3 regions of the Oceanisphaera avium genome follow, and region 3 is predicted to be linked to each of the others. Evidence: predicted binding sites of a transcription regulator. Region 3 holds the regulator's gene; each other region holds the start of a gene.
The links. The regulator sigma-54, encoded in region 3, starts transcription at its own class of promoters, with help from an activator protein. The targets are predictions, from matches to a motif close to TGGCACNGTTTTNGCTT.
Positions count from the first base shown of each region.

Region 1 (6,963 bases), 1.4 Mb from region 3:
AAAGGTTTCAAAGCTGGCCCCTTTACTGGCATCAAAATTTCGTGTTGCTTCTAGCAAGCCCACCATGCCCGATTGAATTAAGTCATCCAATAAGACGCTATCAGGAAGTCGCGCCAGCATATGATGAGCAATTCTGCGCACCAAACCGACGTGGCGTTCCACTAACTGGTTGCTTTGCTGCCTGGCATAAGCCAGTGCTTTATTTACTCCAGACATTGCTCTGTGCCACCGGCGGATTGAGTAGATTTTCGATAAAAAATTGTAAGTGCCCTCCCGCCCGCTCCGGCGCCGGCCAGCTTAGCGCTTTATTGGCGAGCGCCTTAATGGCCATGGCAGAGGGCGACTGAGGATATTGATTAACCACAAGTGTTTGACGGCGCACCGCTAAGCGTAAATTGCCATCAAAGGGCACACAGGCAACCAGCTCTAAGGCCGCATCTAAAAAACGATCGGTAACGCGGGTAAGCTTGGCGAATAATTCTTGGCCTTCTCGTTGACTGCGTACCATATTGGCCACAATTTTAAAGCGAAACACACCGTAATCTCGGGACAATATTTTAATTAAGGCGTAAGCATCGGTAATAGAAGTGGGCTCATCACAAACAATCACCATGACTTCTTGCGCAGCGCGAGAAAAGCTTAATACCATGTCAGAAATACCGGCGGCGGTGTCGACCAGCAAAATATCAATCGGCGTTTGCATCTCACTAAAGGCACGAATTAAGCTGACATGCTCGAGCGGCGTCAACTCAGTCATCGACTGATTACCGGAGGTGGCCGGAATGATCATCATGCCTTGTGGCCCTTCCACCAAGACCTCATCTAAGCTGCACTCACCGCGCAGTACATGAGATAAGTTACGGGTCACGCGAATGCCAAGCAAAACGTCAACGTTCGCCAACCCTAAGTCAGCATCTAACACCATGACTTTTTTACCCATGGCGGCCATCGCCGAGGCCATATTAAGCGTGATATTGGTTTTACCCACGCCGCCTTTACCACCGGTGACTGAGATAACCTGTACTCTGCTGGTTTTTTGCATAAGCCGCAGTCCACTCGCCTGGTCGTGAAACCAATTATTCATAAAAACGCGCATCCTCTTCATCGGACTCTGAAGATTCCCAATAGTAGGGGTCTTCTCGACGCTGTTCTAAGTTACCTAAAGCTTGTTTAACTAATTCTTGCCCATTAGCTAAACGCAAGTCTTCTGGTACCCGTTGCCCGTCTGTGATGTAGCTGATGGGTAAGCTATTTTGAATACTAATATCGAGCACATCGCCCAGTGATAAGCTTTCATCTAACTTAGTGAGAATGCAGCCCGCCAGCGGAATACGGCGAAAATGATCTACTGCTTCTTGTAGCACGCGCCGTTGAGCCGTAGCCGGCAGCACTAAGTAGTTACGAATTTTAATTTGCTTATCACCCACTAAGGTGTCGAGTTGTTCGTTTAATCGTAAATCTCGCTGTCCCATACCCGCGGTATCAATCAACACTAAACGCCGATGACGCAGCTGATACAGCGTTTGCGCTAACTCTTGATAAGTGCGCGCTTGTTTAACAACCACGCCCATAATGCGACCATAAGTTTGCAGCTGCTCGTGAGCCCCAATGCGATAATGGTCGGTAGTAATAAGCGCTATTTGATCGGCGCCGTAGCGCGCGGCAAAGCGCGCCGCTAATTTAGCAATGGTGGTGGTTTTACCCACTCCCGTTGGCCCTAATAGCGCCACCGCCCCGCCTTGGCGTAAAATTTCATCTTCGCCTGTTAACAATTGCTGGTTAAGCGCACTTTCAATTTGGCTCCAAGCTTCATGGGGCGGCGCTTGGTCATTGATGCGCATCGCTAATTGATCGGCAAAACCATCACTAAAACCCAATTCATTTAATTGTTTAATTACCAAGGCGCGCACCGGCTCACGGCGCTCCACTTCTTGCCACATAAGGCCACTGACTTGATGTTCAAGTAGGCGGCGAATGCTAGCAATCTCTTGGCGCATGGCGCTCAGCTCTTTATCTTTAGCGCTTTCTTTGCGCTTAGTTTCACGGCTGTCATGTAAAGGGGCAGTATTTAGCGCATTGGCGAGCGGACTTAAGGTAGGCTCACGGCGACGACCATAACCCGCTGCTTGATTATTGGGATCGCGACGCTCAGTGGCTTTATTTTCAAGCAGCGCATCGCGACTCGCATAGCGCCCGGCTTCTCGCCCTGCCTTTAAACCGGCGGTTAAGGGCGACTGAGGTGCTAAACGGGGATCATTCCAATCCACCTGCTCGGCCAGAGTTTGTGGCGAGGGTGCCTGACGGCCGCGCATTAACAGCGATTGCAAGGTTTCTACTTGCTCTTGTTCATTTAGTGGCGGAACAAATTGACGCGCATGCGACGATATTTTGACATTGTCGTCATGCAAAGGTCGTTGTATAGGGGTAGCTGAAGGTTCATCGTCATCTACGGCTGCCACAATTTCTATGCCGCCCGAGACTTTTTTGTTAGACATGATCACCGCATCATTGCCAAGTACTTCTTTAACTTCGGCTAATGCAGAGCGCATATCTTTGGCAAAAAAACGTTTTATCTTCATTTAACTCCCACCCTAGGGTTGCTGACACCTATTGTTGCTGGCCACCGACTGACGCCACAATGCGGATTTGGCGGTCATCAGGCACTTCCTGATATGACAACACCCGCAAACTGGGAATCGTATGTTTAACAAAACGCGCCAAAGTGGTGCGCAACATTCCCGAAGTCAACAATATTGCCGGCTGTCCTTCCATTTCTTGATTGGCCGCAGCCTGTGCTAATGATTGCTGCATCCGCTCTGCAAGACCTGGCTCTATGCCACTGCCTTGAGCGCCGCCTGCTTGTAATGAGTTCTGCAAGATTTGTTCCAACTCTGGCGCCAAGGTAATAACCGGTAATTCTCGCTCGATACCGGCAATTTCTTGCACCATAAAACGGCGCAAAGCGATACGACAGGCCGCCGTTAATACTTCTGGATCCTGGCTCTTAGTGGCGTATTCAGTCAGCGTTTCTAAAATGGTGCGCATATCACGAATGGTGACCCCCTCGTGCAGCAAGCTTTGTAATACTTTAGTGACTAAGCCTAAGCTCATGGTGTTGGGCACTAGGCCCTCCACTAATTTCGGATTAGTGTGGCCAATTTGGTCAATCAGATTTTGTACTTCTTCATGGCCTAATAATACGGAAGCGTGGTTAGTTAATAACTGGCTTAAGTGGGTAGCGACCACGGTGGCGGCATCCACGACTGTGTAGCCTAAGCTTTGTGCTTGCTCAATTTGGTCTTTGCTAATCCAAGTTGCTTCTAAGTCAAAGGCGGGATCGCGAGTGTCGATACCTTGTACCGGACCAAACACTTGGCCGGGATTAATGGCTAATTCGCGCTCAGGATAAATTTCAGCCGAGCCTGAGCTCACCCCCATCATGGTAATTTGATATTCATTAGGGCCAAGCTCTAAGTTATCGCGGATATGTACCGCAGGAATTAAAAAGCCTAACTCTTGAGAAAGCTTTTTACGCACGCCTTTAATACGACTTAGTAACTCGCCGCCTTGCGCTTGGTCTACTAGGCTGATTAAGCGATACCCCACCTCAAGACCTATGGTATCTACCTGAGTTACATCATCCCAGCCCAGCTCTTTCACTTCAGTACTGGCCGGTGGCGGCGCTAATTCTTGGGCTACTAATTCTTTAGCGACGCGCGTATTGCGCTTGGCTGTCCACCACGCGGCAAATCCGGATAAACCACCTAACAGCAAAAAGGCGAAATGGGGCATACCTGGCACTATACCCATGGTAATTAATAGGCCGGCAGCAATAGCTAGGGATTTTGGATTATCAAATAACTGGCCCAACATGGCTTCACCCATGTCTTCACTGTTATTTTGGCGAGTAACAATAATGGCCGCGGCAATAGAGAGCATTAAGGAGGGAATTTGTGCGACTAACCCATCACCTATGGTTAATAGCGTATAAATTTTTGCCGCTTCAGCAAAGGACAAACCATGCTGCGCCATACCAATAATAAAACCGCCAATGATATTAATAAATAAGATCATGATGCCGGCGATAGCATCCCCTTTTACAAACTTAGAGGCACCGTCCATAGAGCCATAAAAATCGGCTTCTTGAGTCACTTCAGCCCGACGGCTGCGCGCTTCATCTTGATTAATTAAGCCAGCGTTTAAGTCCGCATCAATGGCCATTTGTTTACCGGGCATGGCGTCTAGGGTAAAGCGGGCACTTACTTCAGCAATTCGACCGGCACCTTTGGTAACCACGGCAAAGTTAATGATCATTAGGATCAAAAACACAATTAAGCCCACGGCGTAGTTACCCCCGATCACCACATTACCAAAGGCTTCAATAACGTTACCGGCCGCCCCTTCACCTAAGTGGCCCTCTAATAATACAACTCGTGTGGAGGCCACGTTTAGCGCTAAACGCAGCAAGGTAGCCACTAATAACACGGTAGGAAAGGCAGCAAAATCCAGCGGCCGTTTGCTATAAACAGCCACTAATAAGATGACTAAGGCGAGAGAAATATTAAAGGAGAACAAAATATCCAGCAAAAAGGCCGGGATAGGCAAAACTACCATGCCTAATGCCGCTAGCACCAATAAAGGGGTGCCTATGCCCTTGCTGAACCAGGAGTTCCAAGGGCCAAGTTGCTGTAATTTGTCCTTAAATGCCATTGCTATTGACTTGTCACTAAAGAAAGATACTCAAGCCATGCAATAAACGAGCCAAAAGGATTGAGGTCTGGTGATTAGGGATTAGGGATTAGGGATTAGGGATTAGGGAGCATGAATCGCTAACGCGCCTCGTCTACTTTTAAGTCATCGGGGATGGGCAAGTCATCTTTTAGCGCAGTGGGTTTGCGCCCTTGACCTTTGCGCCAGTTATTAAGCTGAAACACATAGGCCAGCACTTGTGCCACCGCCACAAATAAGCCCTCGGGAATTTCGCCACCTATTTTAGTCGAAAAATAAATAGCGCGAGTTAAGGGCGGCGAAGAAATAACGGGAATTTCATACTCACGGGCAATTTCGCGAATTTTTAGTGCGATTTCATCTTGGCCCTTGGCAACCACTTGCGGCGCGGCACCGGGCATAAACTTGTCATAGCGTAGCGCCACTGAAAAGTGCTGCGGATTCACCACTACCACATCAGCATCGGGCACATCCGCCATCATGCGCCTATTAGCCATTTCTTGCTGCATGCGCCGAATTCGCCCTTTTACTTCTGGCTTACCTTCACTGTTTTTATATTCGTCTTTAATTTCTTGCAGCGTCATTTTTAACTGGCGAGTGTGGTTCCAAATTTGAAAGGGCACATCAATGGCCACGATCGGCAGCAAGGCTAAACACAGTACCAAGCCCATTTTTAGCACTAAGCTGGTCGCATCCACCATGGCGTGAGGCAAACTCTCATTACTTAAGCGTAAAATATTATCGAATTGTCCCCATAATACTGAAATGGCCAAGGTGGCAATAAAGACCACTTTAGCAATCGACTTGAGCAGCTCCACCATCGACTGCACACCAAACATACGCTTTAAGCCTTTAGCTGGGCTCATTTTATTGAGCTTGGGCATCATGGCTTCACTGCTAAAGTTAATGCCGCCCAATAAACTATTTCCCACCAAGGCGGCCACCAGCACAATGGCAAACAAACCCATCAGTGGCCATAACAGTGCAATTAGGGAGTCACGAAAGGCAGGCAGCATCGTTTGGGGATCAAATATCGCTGCGCGATCCAGAGAAAAATTGGCCTTAAATACCTTAAATAAAGCGAGCGCCAGCGCATCGCCCACCATCATTAAACCAAAAGCACCACTGAGTAACACCGCCGCCGTGCCTAGCTCCTTGGAGCGAGGAATTTGGCCTTTTTCTCGCGCTTTACGGATTTTTTCAGCGGTGGGCTGTTCGGTTTTTTCTTGGCCATCTGACTCTGCCATTTAGCCTCCTTCGCAGGTGAGCTGCAAAGTATCACACATCACCATTTGAATGCGCTGCCACTGGTTTTCAAAGTGCCCTAAAAAGCCACCTAGCGTGAGCCATAAAATAAATAAACCACACACCATGCTCACCGCAAAACCAATACTAAAAATATTTAGTTGCGGCGCGGCGCGCGTCATAATGCCAAAGGTAAAGTTAATTAATAACATCGCCACTATCGCCGAAAGCGCCATGGCCACTGCGGCATAAAATAACATGCCTAGCAGCCCCGCCAGTTGGCGCCAGCTCGCCACACTAATGCCCGACATAGACACCGGCAGCGTATCAAAGCTATAAATAATGGCTTGGATCATCACTAAATGACCATTGAGCGCCAAAAATAATAAGGTGCCTAGCATTAAATAGAGCTGGCCCACCACTGGCGTAGACTGACCATTGAGCGGATCTACCATAGAAGCAAAGCCTAAACTGGTTTGCATAGCAATCACTTGGCCGGCGGTTACAAAGGTTTGTAATAAAAACTGTGACAATAAGCCCACCGCAGCGCCAATTAATACTTGTTGGGTGGTGATTAAAAAGCTGGCTAAAGAAAATAAGGGTACATCGGGCATGGGCGGCAGCACAGGCGCCACCGCAATCGTAATGGCTACCGCTAATAATAAGCGGGTATACATAGGCGTTAAGTTAGCGCCAAACATCACCATGGTCATTAGCATACCGGCAATGCGAAATAGCGGCCATAAATAGCCAGCCAGCCAGAGTAGTATTTGCTCAGCTGAAAAATTCACTGCCACCCCTTTAAAAACTTAAAGCCGACGATTAATACCGTTTAAGCGCTGCTGTTGTTATCCGTTTTCATTCGGTGTACTAAACTCACTTTGCTAGCCACCACTGTCTTATTGGCCTCGAACCGCTAGCTGTCAGTTAACCAATCACCTGCGGTATTTGTTCAATTAATTCATAAAAAAAGTCCATTAACATACCAAA
Region 1 covers NZ_CP021376.1:1,263,583-1,270,545, forward strand. The annotation lists gene CBP12_RS05770 (RNA polymerase sigma factor FliA) at 1-216, opposite strand, end outside; gene CBP12_RS05775 (MinD/ParA family ATP-binding protein) at 200-1,084, opposite strand; gene flhF (flagellar biosynthesis protein FlhF) at 1,077-2,579, opposite strand; gene flhA (flagellar biosynthesis protein FlhA) at 2,608-4,710, opposite strand; gene flhB (flagellar biosynthesis protein FlhB) at 4,830-5,975, opposite strand; gene fliR (flagellar biosynthetic protein FliR) at 5,976-6,764, opposite strand; gene fliQ (flagellar biosynthesis protein FliQ) at 6,901-6,963, opposite strand, start outside.
Region 1: flhA (flagellar biosynthesis protein FlhA) is a predicted target of sigma-54. The motif match lies at 4,748-4,764, and genes of this name have one in related genera.

Region 2 (6,963 bases), 1.2 Mb from region 3:
GTTAAAAGAACAAGACCAGATTGTGGGCTTCTTATATTTAGGCACGCCGCAAAAAGACCTACGCAAAGTCACTGAGCATGAAATAGCGCCTTTTGTTCGCTACTTTGGCCAGTAATAGCGCAATTGCTAACGTAAAAATAAAAGCGAACAGAAATAAAAAAAGACACCTAAGGTGTCTTTTTTAATGCTTTGAAGCTCAGCCTTTAGGCGGCGCTAGTTTTAGCTCGCGTTTATCCCAAAAGATAAAGGCGCCAGCGCCTAAACTGCCAAACATGACGCCTAATATGCTACTGGCTAAAATATCGACCGGCCAATGTAAACCCAGTAACAGTCGGGAATAACACACTCCCACCGCCCATACACTGAGACCGGCAATAAGCCATTTAGAACGCTGGCGATAAGCTAAGAGTAAACAATAAAAGCTAGCGATAGTCATGGCGGCAATGGAATGGCCAGAGGGGAAAGAGTAACTGACCTCATCTTGCCAGTGTAATTTTAACCAGTTAGGTACTTCGTCTTCTGAATAATCACTGACGCTATTAGCAATCCATTGTTCACGAGTTTTGGGTAACTGCGCATAAAAGCTATTACTGTCAGTCAGACGACCTTCCTCGGCTAACCACACTATATAAGGACGAGGTTCTTTAAAGAATTGCTTAGCCACGGATTTCGTTACAAAAGCGCTACCCAGTGCGCCCATTAAACAAAAGAAAAATACAATATATTGACCGCGACGCCGGCGCCACTTAAATAAGGTCAATACGCTCAGTAGTGATAAAATAATAGCGATGCCTATTTCATCTATGGTCAGCGTTAGGCTATAGGCAAACATTGCGGGTATTTCATCTAAGTCGAGCAAAGGAAACCACTGCCATTGCCATTGATAGCCAAGGCTGGCAACGGCCACCGGTAACACCAGTAATAACGGTAATATATAAAAAATACGGGAGTTCATAAGGGCGTTAACTATAAAATTGGCGAAAAAGAATAGCGCGATATTAACAAATAGCGCCACTATTGATAGCTGAAATTTATTTCATTAGCCGCTAACATACCTGGGCCTTCAGGAGGAAAATATGAAAATACTCGCCGACGAAAATATGCCCTACGTTCATGATTTATTTGGTGATTGGGCTGAGATTGTGACTTGCCCCGGTCGAGAGATGACTCCTGAGCAGTTGATTGATATCGATGTATTACTGGTGCGCTCTATTACCCGCGTGGACGCCGCTTTACTTGCTAAAGCTAATCGCTTGCGCTTTGTAGGTACCGCCACCATTGGCTGTGATCACATAGACACCTCGTTATTAACCGAGCGTGGCATTGCTTTTTCCAGGGCGCCCGGCTGTAACAAGGTGGGGGTAGGGGATTACGTATTAGCCGCATTATTAAAGGTAGGCGAACACAAACAGTGGTCACTGGCTGATAAAACCATTGCGGTAGTGGGGGTGGGTAATACCGGCTTACAAGTGGTGGCGCGCGCCCAAGCATTAGGCATGCGAGTGTGGCGTTGTGACCCTTTTAAAGCACAGCGCGACCCGACAGCTTTTGTCGAGTTAGCCCAAGCCTTAACGGCGGATATTGTGAGCTTTCATGTACCTATCACGACTCAAGGCCCTTACCCCACCTGGCATTTATTAGATAAAGCGGCCATTGACTGCTTACACCCTGAGCAAGTATTAATTAACGCTTGTCGGGGAGAGGTGTGGGATAATAAGGCTTTATTAGCACGCCAGCAGCGCGGTGCGCCGCTGACCTTAGTGATGGATGTATGGGAAAATGAACCACAGGTGCTGGCACCGCTTGTGCCCTACACCTTAATAGCAACGCCGCATATTGCCGGTTATAGCTTAGAAGGTAAGGCCAGAGGAACTTATGCTCTTTATGAAGCGCTCGCCTCTCATTATCAGCTGGAGCTAAAACATAGCTTAGCGCAGTTATTACCACGGGCGGACTTTACTCAAGTGACGGTTAATACTGCGCTGACGCAGTCGTGTATCGCCCGTTTAGTGGGCTTGGTTTATGACATTGAAAAAGACGATGCTCGCTTTAGAGCCGCGTTGACTGCGCCTGATTTTTTTGATCGCCTGCGCAAGCATTACCCTGAACGGCGAGAGTTGGCTTCGTTGCAATTAATTGGCGCATCAATCGATGACACAGCGCAGACTTTAGGTTTTAAAATATAAACATTACTCGCCAATAGCGTAAGATTGCCTCTATTGATGGTAAGTGACTTAACTTCGGTTCCTATTGGCACCGTTTTTTCTACACTCTTTATTTATACGTCGGCCATTGCCGCGCTTAAGCTGCCACTTTTGGCTTAGCGTCAGCACAAAGGACACAAAAACTCGATGAAACGACTCAAACCCTATCTTGGTGTGGGCATTGCGGCTTGGGTAGCCAGCGCGTCTTTGGTCATGGCTCAAGAAGATTTTTATATTGAGCTTAGGGGCCCAGAAGGCCAGTCTAGCGCGCAAACTCGCCAAGCGCCCGCTGCTCGCCCAGTACAGCAAGTGGCTCCTGCTCAAGCAAGCCGACCTATTCAACAAATTGGCAGTGCGCAAACCACCAGTGGACGTTATGGGCCTATTCGTAGTACCGACACCTTATGGACCATAGCGGAAAAATATACCCGTTCCCCGGTGACAGTACAGCAAACCATGGTGGCCTTATATCATCTTAATCCGCGCTCTTTTGTACGCGGTAATATTAATAACCTTCAGCGCGGTGCTTATTTACGTTTGCCTACCGAAAGCCAAGCTCGCCAGCGCTCAGCAGGGGAGGCACAAGCGGAATTTGGCCGCTTAACTCGCCAAGGTAATCGCCGTGTTACCCAGGCTGCAACCGCGCCTAAGCCGGTGCTAGCAGCCACCTCACAACCAAAAACTGGGGTGACTGCTCCTAAACCGGCCGCTGCGACGCCTGCAGCACCTAAAGCATCTACTAAAGCTGCGCCCAACGTGGCGCAACCACCGAAAAATGAGCCAGCGGTGGCCAGTAATGGGCTGAGTGAGCCAAAAGCTGCGGCTAAGCCTACTGTTACGCCAGCGCCTAGCGCGGTGACTGAGTCTGAGAGTGTCGAGCCGGCGAGTCCTGCGACAACGCCGCAAAGTGTCGAAGAGGCCCAGCTTACTCGCTTACAATTACAGCTAATGGATGAGCTGCGTGAGCAAGTGTCTATGTCTAATGAGCAGCTGGCTAATTTATCCGATAACAATCAAGCGTTGCGCCAGCACTTAGCGCAATTAACAGCCGAGGTGGCAGCACTTAAAGCCAGTGCTGAGACTCCTACAGCGCCAGAAGCAGAGCCTGAGGAGGAGGGCTGGTTTAAAGAGCTACTGAATAACCCGCTTAACCTGGCATTGTTATTAATATTACCGGCATTATTGTTGTTAGCGTTATTTACGCTGTGGTGGCGTAATCGCGAGAAGCGTGACTTAGTTGAGCAAGAACAAGCCTTAGCTGAAACCAGCATTTTAATGGAAGAAGATAAGGACGAGTTTTCTGACTTATTTAGCTCAGAGCCAGAAGAAACACTGCTTAATGAACAAGAAGAAACGATTGAGCCAGCACCTATTGCTGAGCAAAATATTGATGAAGATGCCTTTGCGCGCTTCTTAGAAGAGCAACAGCAACTGGAAGAAGTAGAAGCTGAACAACAAGTACCTGCGCCCCCTGCTGAGCCAGAAGTTGAGCCAGAAGCTGAGCCAAATGAAGGCCCCCTAGAAGATACTTTATTTGATGATGAAGCCTCATTCACAAGCTCTGATGATGCACTAAGTAATGAAGAGCTTGATGATCTGTTTAGCATGACCGCCACTCAAGACGATATTGGCTTAACTGCTGATGAACAGGCGTTGTCAGAAGAAGATACCGCGTCTGAGGCCAGTGTTGAGGACGCTTTTGCTGAACAAGACTTGTTTGCTGTAGACCCCCAAGCCAGCGACGCTGACAGCGAGGAGTTAGCAAGTGATTGGCTAAATGGTCCCTTATCGCCTGAGCAATTAGCGGCGGCGGGCTTAAGTGAAGTGGCACCCAGCGAGTCTGAGCTTAAGACACCGGTGACGGCCGCGCAAACTGAACAAGCCAGTGATGAGGCCGATACGCCGCCTGCGCGCTTAATGGATGACTGGCCAGAGCCCGTCGCCGAGGCTGAGCCTGAAGACACTGTTGAGCCCTATGTCTCAGTAGATGAGTTAATGGCTGATGCAGAACGCGGCGAGGGACCTGAGCCTGACTTGGAGCGGTCTTTAAATCTAGAGCTTGATGACTATGCCAATGTCATGGGGCAAGGGCAAAATGTAGATATCGATATTGATGAGGGCGGCGTAAGTAGTCAATTAGACTTAGCGCGTGCTTATCTGGAAATTGATGATGCCGACAGTGCCCGTGACTTGCTTAACCAAGCGCTAGAGCGAGGTAACGCCGAACAGCAGCGCGATGCGAAGAAGCTTTTACAACGCTTAGATAAGCGCGCTTAACCTCCACCGGCCCACCTCTGTGGGCCGGTTGTTCAATTTATTTATTTTAAGAGTATAATTGCCCTCTTTTTAATCCCTTGGAAGTGATTTATGCGCATTGCTCTTGGCATCGAGTATGACGGAAGCCAGTATTGTGGCTGGCAACGACAGCGAGAAGTGCCCAGTGTGCAAGCTGAAGTAGAAAAAGCCCTTTCAAAAATTGCCGATCATCCGGTCATGGTTCAATGTGCGGGTCGTACCGACACCGGTGTCCACGGTCTTGGGCAGGTGGTGCATTTTGATACCGACGCCGATCGTAAAGCCAGTGCTTGGACGTTAGGCATGAATGCTAATTTACCGCCAGATATTGCCGTGCGCTGGGTAAAGCCGATGAATGATGATTTTCATGCGCGCTTTAGTGCCATTGCTCGTCGCTATCGTTATATTATTTATAACCATAATATGCGCCCCGCTATTTTACACAGTGGGGTGAGTCATTATGTAGGGCAGCTAGACGCTGAGCGTATGCATGCGGCGGGGCAGTGCTTGTTAGGTGAGCATGACTTTACGTCTTTTAGAGCCTTGCAATGCCAGTCACACAGCCCAGTGCGCACTATTTTACATTTAAATGTGCAACGCTATGGAGATTATGTGGTGCTAGATATTAAGGCCAATGCTTTTGTCCATCATATGGTGCGCAATATCGCCGGCACCTTAATTAAAGTGGGCTTGGGTGAAGCACCGCTGCAATGGGTGCAAGAGGTGTTAGCGGTTCGCGATCGTCGCTTAGCTGGACACACGGCAAAAGCGGGGGGCTTATATATGGTGGCCGTCGATTATCCTGAAACTTTTGCGCTGCCCAAGCCTGCAGTCGGCCCCCTATGGCTACCGGAGGCGCTGCGCTAAGCAGATAGATGATGAAAAAGAGCTTAATGTGCTTAACTAAGTCGCAACTCGGCTTTTATTATCCACGGGATAACAGATTTACTACGCTTTTTATCAACCTTTAGGCTGAGATATGGTTTAATGCCGCCATTAATGGCGGCGCTTGCTGACTAATACCTAACAGCAACCTCCAGCCTGTAGATTAATGATGCAATTACGCTAAGGATTTCCATGAGTTGGCTAGATAAAATTCTTCCTAAGAATAAAAACATCGGTGTACGTCGTCAAAACATCCCAGAAGGGGTATGGAGTAAGTGCTCCAGCTGTGAGCAGGTCTTATATCGTGCCGAGCTCGACCGTCATTTAGAAGTGTGCCCAAAGTGTGATCACCATATGCGCATTGGCGCGCGCTTGCGCTTAGATAAATTTTTAGATACTGAAAATCGTGTGGAGCTGGGCGAAGAGTTTGAGCCACAAGATGTATTGAAATTTAAAGACTCCAAGCGCTATAAAGACCGAATTAGTGCGGCTCAAAAATCCAGTAATGAAAAAGATGCCCTGGTTGCCATGACCGGTACCTTAAAGGGGATTCCCGTCGCCGTGTGCGCCTTTGAGTTCTCATTTATGGGTGGCTCTATGGCGTCAGTGGTGGGGGCGCGCTTTATTGCCGCAGTAAATGCTTGTATTGAAGAGCGTCGCGCACTGATCTGTTTTTCTGCCTCAGGTGGTGCTCGCATGCAAGAAGCCTTGTTTTCTTTGATGCAAATGGCTAAAACCAGTGCCGCCCTTAATCGCTTATCACAAGCAGGCTTGCCTTATATCTCGGTATTAACTGACCCCACCATGGGCGGTGTGTCTGCCAGTCTTGCCATGTTAGGTGATATTAATGTGGCTGAGCCAAAGGCATTAATCGGCTTTGCTGGCCCGCGCGTTATTGAGCAAACGGTGCGTGAAAAGCTCCCTGAGGGCTTTCAGCGCAGCGAGTTTTTGTTAGAGCATGGTGCTATTGATATGATCATTGATCGCCGTGAAATGCGCGATAAAGTTGCCGGAGTAGTTGGCAAACTGATGAACGTCGAGCCCAGCGAGCCATCCCCTGTGGATCATGAGCAGGTTGGTGCATAATGAGCCCACAGCCGGCCACTCATACCCGCAGCTTAGCTGATTGGCTATTGGTGTTAGACGAGCTCAATGTGGCGCACATTGAGCTTGGGTTAGCCCGCATGCAAGTGGTGGCAAGTCGCTTAGGTTTGTTAAGTTTGCCAAGCCATGTCATCACAGTGGGGGGGACTAATGGTAAAGGCACCACCTGCGCCTTGATAGAGGCGATGTTAAGTGCCGGTGGTATCAGTGTCGGCGTGTACTCCTCTCCGCATCTAGTGGATTATCGCGAGCGCGTGCGAATTAATGGTGATAGCCCCAGTACGACTCAATTTTGTGCCGCCTTTGCAGCAGTAGCAGCGGCGCGAGTGAGTGCAGACGGAGCGCCCACTGCGTTAACCTATTTTGAATTCACTACTTTAGCTGCGTTATGGCTGTTTCGTGAAGCCGCTCCCCAAGTAGTGTTATTAGAAGTAGGGCTAGGAGGGCGCTTAGATGCCACCAATGTCGTGGCCTC
Region 2 covers NZ_CP021376.1:916,321-923,283, reverse strand. The annotation lists gene CBP12_RS04185 (NAD(P)H nitroreductase) at 1-115, shown strand, start outside; gene CBP12_RS04180 (phosphatase PAP2 family protein) at 197-955, opposite strand; gene CBP12_RS04175 (4-phosphoerythronate dehydrogenase) at 1,077-2,186, shown strand; gene CBP12_RS04170 (FimV/HubP family polar landmark protein) at 2,352-4,481, shown strand; gene truA (tRNA pseudouridine(38-40) synthase TruA) at 4,572-5,366, shown strand; gene accD (acetyl-CoA carboxylase, carboxyltransferase subunit beta) at 5,577-6,470, shown strand; gene folC (bifunctional tetrahydrofolate synthase/dihydrofolate synthase) at 6,467-6,963, shown strand, end outside.
Region 2: CBP12_RS04170 (FimV/HubP family polar landmark protein) is a predicted target of sigma-54. The motif match lies at 2,252-2,268, and genes of this name have one in related genera.

Region 3 (6,963 bases):
TCTGCTAGGTCTTCATCGAGTGGGATCTTAGCTAATTCATGAGGCTCAAGCTTAACCAAGTCTTCACCCAGCTTTCTGAGAGCTAGGCTTTCTCGCTTCATTTCACTCTTACTCACCCATTCAATTTCTTCTTCTGGCTCTTGGGCTGTGGCTCGGCGGCGCATAGGCTTTTCCGTATTAATGAACATGACATATATATTACCAGCTTCTCCCAAGGCGCGCAGGGGTCTGTTATGCTAACTGCAAACTGAGCCAGTGAAATTATTATGACCCTAGCAGATATTCAAACCGAACAGCGCCAGCTTGAGCTGGCAGTAGAGCAAGCGCTTGAGAGCGCCAAACGCTTAGGTGCCGACAGTGCAGAAGTGTCTATTAGCCGCCAAACCGGCTTATCCGTGAACACTCGAAATGCTGAACTTGAAAATATTGAGTTTAATAAAGACGGCGCACTTGGTATTGCCGTGTATCGTGATGGCCGTAAAGGCTCGGCGTCTACCTCTGACTTGCGCCCCGATGCAATTGCGCGCACCGTAGCCGCTGCGCTTGATATCTCGCGCTACACTAACCCTGATCCCTTTGCAGGGCTGGCGCCGGCTGATGACTTAGCTTGGGATGCCCCTGACATTGCCTTATGCTTTCCCGAGCAACTCACCCCTCAAGATGGCATTGAATTAGCGCTAGAGTGTGAGCAGCACGCGCTAAATCGAGACCCGCGCATTAAACAGTCAGACGGTGCTAGTTTTTCCAGTAATGTGGGTATTAAAGTCTATGGCAATAGTCATGGCTTTGTTAAAGGCTATGCAGCTAGCCGTTTTGGGCTAAGTTGTGTGTTAATTGGTGAGCAAGATGGCGACATGCAACGCGAATATGGCTATACCTCAGCGCGCAGCTTACATGATATCTGGACACCCAAGCAGGTGGCAGACGAAGCGGTGACCCGTACCTTAGGGCGCTTAGGGGCGCGTAAGATTGGTACTCAACATGCGCCGGTATTGTTTCATCCCGATGTGGCAGCTAGCCTATTTGGTCACTTTGTAATGGCGATCAGTGGCGGCAGCTTATACCGAGAGTCTTCTTTTTTACTGGATGCGCTGGGACAGTCAGTTTTTCCAAACTGGTTTGAGATTAAAGAGCGCCCCCATCTAGATAAAGGCTTGGCCAGCTCCCCGTTTGATAATGAAGGCGTGCGCACCGTTGAGCGTAAAATTATTGAGCAAGGTAAGCTGCAAACCTATTTACTCACCAGTTATTCGGCGCGCAAGTTAAACCTTGCCCTTACGGGGCACGCCGGTGGTATTCATAACTGGGAAATTGCTAATACGGGCCAAAGCTTTGAGCAGCTGCTTAAAGAAATGGGCACCGGCTTATTAGTTACGGAAATGATGGGCCAAGGGGTCAATATTGTGACCGGCGATTATTCCCGCGGTGCGGCAGGCTTTTGGGTAGAAAACGGCGAAATTGCTTATCCGGTAGAAGAGATCACCATTGCCGGTAATCTCAAACAGATGTATCAAGGTATTCAAGCGGTAGGCACAGATACCGAGTTGCGCTCTAGTTTGCACACGGGTTCGGTACTGATTGATCAAATGAAGATTGCCGGTCAGTAACGCCTTACGTTATACGTAATAAACCCAAAATACCGTCTATAAAGACGGTATTTTTGTAAGGGGGGTTGGCGTCTTTTCGTATCACGTACAGCGTACGACTTGGTCTTATTCTGCCTCGTTAAAGCGCGCGGCGACTAAGTCGGCTACCGCGTCCATGGCGGCGGCGGCGTCTTTACCTTCGGCCACTACCCGTATGGCATGACCCTGGGCAGTTTCTAGCATTAATAACCCCATGACGCTGTTCGCCGGCGCTTGCTTACCTTGGCTACACACGGTAACTGTGGCAGCAAACTGCTCGGTCACTTGCACCAGTTGCACGGCGGCGCGGGCATGAAGGCCTAGCTTATTAACGATTTGTAAGTCGCGTTCAACTTTTTGCATGTTGTTTTTCTAGTGAGCGGTGGCGCAGTTGTACGCTTTTGTCCATTTCTTTAAACGACTTAGCTAATTGCTCAACTAAGTAGACAGAGCGATGTTTACCACCGGTACACCCAATCGCCACTGTGACATAACTGCGATTGTTTCGCTCTAAGTGGGGCATCCAGGTGACCAGTAAGTTTTCGATTTGCCAAAGGTACTTAGTCACTTCCAGCTGGCTATTTAAATAGGTAGCTACCGGTTCATCCCGGCCGTTGAAAGGCCTAAGTTCATCAATCCAGTGGGGATTAGGCAAGAAGCGGGCATCAAAGACGAAGTCGGCATCTTGAGAGATACCAAATTTATAGCCAAAAGACTCAAATACCCAATTTAGCTCGCGCTCTTTCTTACCTAGAATGCGCGCGCGAATAATTTCGCTTAAGTCATGAATACTTAACTCTGAGGTATCAATACGCAAGTCAGCCTCAGAAGATAAGGGGGCCAATAAGTGCGTTTCTTCACGAATGGCCTCATCGAGCGTTAAGCTCAAGCGAGACAGCGGGTGGAGACGGCGAGTATCACCAAAGCGGCGGATCAGCGCTGCATTATCGGCATCAATAAAGATACTGGATAAATTCACGCTCTCAAGCGCGCGGACATCGTTTAAACAAGCTTCTAATTTTTCGCTGCTATCGGGGAGGTTGCGCACATCGATACTCACCGCCACTTCGCCAGGCTTATTTAAGCGCATTTTAACTAACTGGGGGAGCAGCTCTACTGGCAAATTATCGACACAGTAATAGCCTAAATCCTCAAGTACCCGTAACGCCACGGTTTTACCCGATCCAGAACGACCACTGACGATGACCAGCTGCATATCGGCTCCTTAGGAAGAGATCATGATCTGATAGAGCTCGTCGTCGCTTTTAGCTTGGCGCAGCTGCTTACAGATCTGCTTATCACTGAGCTTTTCTGCAATCAATGACAAGGTTTTAAGGTGTTGTTTACACTCTTGCTCAGGCACGAGCAAGGCAAACACTAAACTAACGGGCTGATTATCGATGGCATCAAATTCCACCGGCTCAGCAAAAGTGAGTAGCACAGCGGTGGCTTGGTTTTCATCACCAATACGACCATGAGGAATAGCAATGCCGTTGCCAATACCGGTACTGCCCATTTTTTCCCGTGCTAAAAGGCAGTCAAACAATTGTTGACTGCTAACGTTGAGGTGTTCTGCGGCGAGCTCGCTGATAATTTCCAGCGCCCTTTTTTTGCTCGAGCAAGGGACGGCACTTCGCGTGCAGTCCCTGCTTAGAATATCGGCGACTTCCATGGTTATTTTTGCTTGAGCTTCTCTTTATGTTTAATAACTTGGCGATCGAGTTTGTCGAACAAACCGTCGATGGCAGCGTACATGTCTTCTTGTTGACAAGTGGCAAAAATTTCACCACCGCTGAGATGAATTTTAGCTTCGGCAATTTGCTGTAGCTTCTCTAGCGTTAACACCACATGCACTATGGTGATGTTATCAAAATGGCGCTCGAGTTTAGCGAATTTATTATTTACATAATCACGTAATGACTCAGTGATTTCAACATGATGTCCGGTCAAGTTTATTTGCATAAGATCTTCCTTCTAGGTTCGCCCTACAGCAGGCGTTTACGCTGATTGGAAGGGGGTATGGCCAGTGACTCACGATACTTGGCTATGGTCCGTCTGGCCACTTGTATCCCCTGTTCGGCCAATAGTTGAGCGATTTTACTGTCACTCAATGGCTTTACTGGGTTCTCTGCCGCGACGAGTTTCTTAATAAAGGCGCGAATCGCAGTGGAAGAACACTCACCGCCACTTTCGGTGCCTACGTGGCTTGAGAAAAAATACTTTAACTCAAACACTCCTTTAGGAGAGTGCAAAAATTTCTGAGTAGTAACGCGAGAAATAGTCGACTCATGCATCTCTACTACTTCGGCGACTTGGTTGAGTACCATGGGCTTCATTGCCTCAGCACCATACTCAAAGAATGCCTGTTGTTGTTCAACAATACAATTAGCAACCTTGAGTAAGGTCTCATTTCTGCTTTCTAAACTCTTGATAAACCACTTTGCATCTTGAGTATGTTGGCGAATAAACTGGCCATCTGCGCCTTGCTTACCTTGTGCCATAGCGGCATAGGTTTGGTTTAATCGCACCTTAGGCAAGGTCTCTAAATTGAGCTCGGCTTTCCATATGCCTTGTTGTTTGGTCACTAATACATCGGGAATGACATATTCAGAGTTATGCTGCAATAAGGTATTACCGGGGCGCGGTTCTAGCTGTTGGATTAAAGCTAACACATCTCTTAGCTCGTCTTCTTTAAGCCGAGTAAGGCGCTGTAAGGTACGATAGTCGCGATTACCTAATAGCTCCATGTGTTCATCGATAAGCAAGAGCGCTTCGTCGAGCCATAAGGTCGTGGGCTCAAGCGCCAGTAACTGTATTCGCAAACACTCTTGTACGCTGCGCGCGCCTACGCCCAGTGGATCAAAATGCTGAATTCGCTTTAGAACCGCCGTCACTTCGTCGGCTTCTATGGCTTGGTCACCGCCATTGACCGCGGCCAAGATATCTTCTAGCTCGACGCTGAGATACCCAGCGTCATCAATCGCGTCAATAATGGCTAAGGCAATGGCCTGGTCGGTCTCACTAAAGGGCGTAAGCTGCATTTGCCATAATAAATAATCTTGCAGAGTCTCGGTGGTTTCACCCTGATAAAGCGTATCTTCTAATCCCTCAGGAACTCCCCCGGTGCCTGCCGTACCTGCAGAGGCGGTATAAATATCGTCCCACTGGGTATCCATGGGCATTTCATCAGATAGTTGATGCTGCTCCATGGCTTTATCGGTGGCCATTTGCTCGTCTTGAGCGCTAGGGAGCGGCGCTAATTCTTCATCTAACGCCGACTCGTCGGCTTCTTCTTGCTCTAACAGCGGATTATTTTCCAGTGCTAGTTGAATTTCTTGCTGCAACTCCAGACTCGACAGCTGCAACAAACGAATCGCTTGTTGCAGCTGCGGGGTCATAGTGAGTTGTTGCCCCATACGTAATTGAAGAGTTGGCTTCATAGTTGTAAAAACCCTTTCATAGCAACCAAAAGTCCTTTCTTATCAACTGCAGGGGAGGGCTGTTTTAACATCATCTAGGAGGATGCTTACAGGCTAAATTGCTCGCCTAAATAGACTTTTTTCACCTGTTCGTTAGCGAGAATTTCTGCGGGGGTGCCAGCGGCAATGCGATGGCCATGGCTAACAATATAAGCGCGCTCACACACATCAAGCGTTTCTCGAACGTTATGGTCAGTAATCAACACCCCTAAGCCACGATCACGCAAGTGCAAGATAATTTGCTTAATATCCAACACCGAAATGGGATCAACCCCAGCAAAGGGTTCGTCCAATAAAATAAAGCGCGGATCGGCGGCTAACGCGCGGGCAATTTCTACTCGTCGGCGTTCCCCACCCGATAAGCTCATGCCCTGGCTGTGGCGAATATGGCCAATGTTAAACTCTTCGAGCAGCTGTTCCATTTTTTGCTCGCGCTCATTGGCTGTTAAATTTTTACGGGTTTGTAGCACCGCCATAATATTATCCGCCACACTTAAGCGGCGAAAAATAGACGCCTCTTGAGGTAAATAACCAATACCTGAGCGGGCGCGCACATGCATAGGCTGGTGGCTAATGTCTTCATCGTCAATGGTAATGCGGCCAGCATCGCGCTGCACTAAGCCCACTATCATGTAAAAAGAAGTGGTTTTACCCGCACCATTTGGGCCTAGTAGGCCCACAATTTGACCGGTGTTAACGGTTAAGCTCACATCTGCTACCACTTGGCGGCCTTTATAGCTTTTTTGTAGACCGCGAGCTTTCAGGGTTGCCATGATTAAGGGTTAGCCTCTTTATTATTCATCTCTTGCAATTGCTCAGGCAAAAATACGGTTTTTACCCGTCCTTGATTGCCTTGACCTTGCGCCTCCATTTGCTCGCGGTCGATGTCATAGCGAATACGATAGCCGGTCACTATGTTATCGTTTTGCTTTAATTGTGCATTATTGAGCAAAGTAATGGAGCGAGTTTTAATGTCATAGGTAATCTGTTTAGCCTGAGCGTTTACCGGCTGGCCGCTGTCTAGTACTTGATAGTAAGTGGCAGGTGAGCCGTACGCGGTCATGGTTTGCAAGCCTTTATCATTACGGGTTACCACTAATTTAGCGGCGCGCACATCGAGTGTGCCTTGTTTAACGATAACATTATCGGTAAAGGTCACTTTATTGTTGGCCAGCTCCACCAATTGACTGCCTGCATCTATGGTGACGGGCTCTTTATAATCGGCTTCTTTAGCTTGAGTGGTACTCATGCTCAGCACTAATAGTGCCGCAAAGCTAAGGAGTCGTGTAGGTTGCCTGAGTATCATGCAGTAGTTCCACCGTTTGTTGATCAATCTGTCCCAGTAACCCTTGGCCGTGGGCCTGATAAGTGGGGCTGCTCAGCTGTACCGCACGATTTGAGCGTAGCTGATTATTAATAAAATCCAGTTCTAAGTATTCAGTGGTCAGGGTTTTGATCACGGCCTGAGCTTGTAAACCCTTGCCGATGACATTGCCATTTAATACGGCGTTGTCATCGGTGTTAATCATGCCCTCGTCGCCACTGAGACGCCACTGCGGCTCACCATTGGGGGTGTAAAGCAAGATAACAGGTTTTTCCATTAGGGTCATGGTGAGCGGCTCATAGTGCTCAGCATAATCGGCGTTTAAGCTTCTATACGGTAATCCTAGCTGATTAAACTGCACACTTTTTAAGTTTTTTGCAATAAAATCAGGTTGATAGTCTTGTTGACTAGCCGGCTTAGTGGCCACAGGCTTAAACCATTGCCAGCTAATAAGCGCCACTAAAAATAAACCGCCAAACGCCCATGTTTGTCGGCTCATATACTCATACCTTGGGCTTGTTCGAGTACACCTTGT
Region 3 covers NZ_CP021376.1:2,628,964-2,635,926, forward strand. The annotation lists gene yjgA (ribosome biogenesis factor YjgA) at 1-164, opposite strand, end outside; gene pmbA (metalloprotease PmbA) at 267-1,607, shown strand; gene CBP12_RS12115 (HPr family phosphocarrier protein) at 1,713-1,988, opposite strand; gene rapZ (RNase adapter RapZ) at 1,975-2,841, opposite strand; gene ptsN (PTS IIA-like nitrogen regulatory protein PtsN) at 2,851-3,297, opposite strand; gene hpf (ribosome hibernation promoting factor) at 3,300-3,587, opposite strand; gene CBP12_RS12135 (RNA polymerase factor sigma-54) at 3,611-5,065, opposite strand; gene lptB (LPS export ABC transporter ATP-binding protein) at 5,152-5,877, opposite strand; gene lptA (lipopolysaccharide transport periplasmic protein LptA) at 5,880-6,410, opposite strand; gene lptC (LPS export ABC transporter periplasmic protein LptC) at 6,379-6,927, opposite strand; gene kdsC (3-deoxy-manno-octulosonate-8-phosphatase KdsC) at 6,924-6,963, opposite strand, start outside.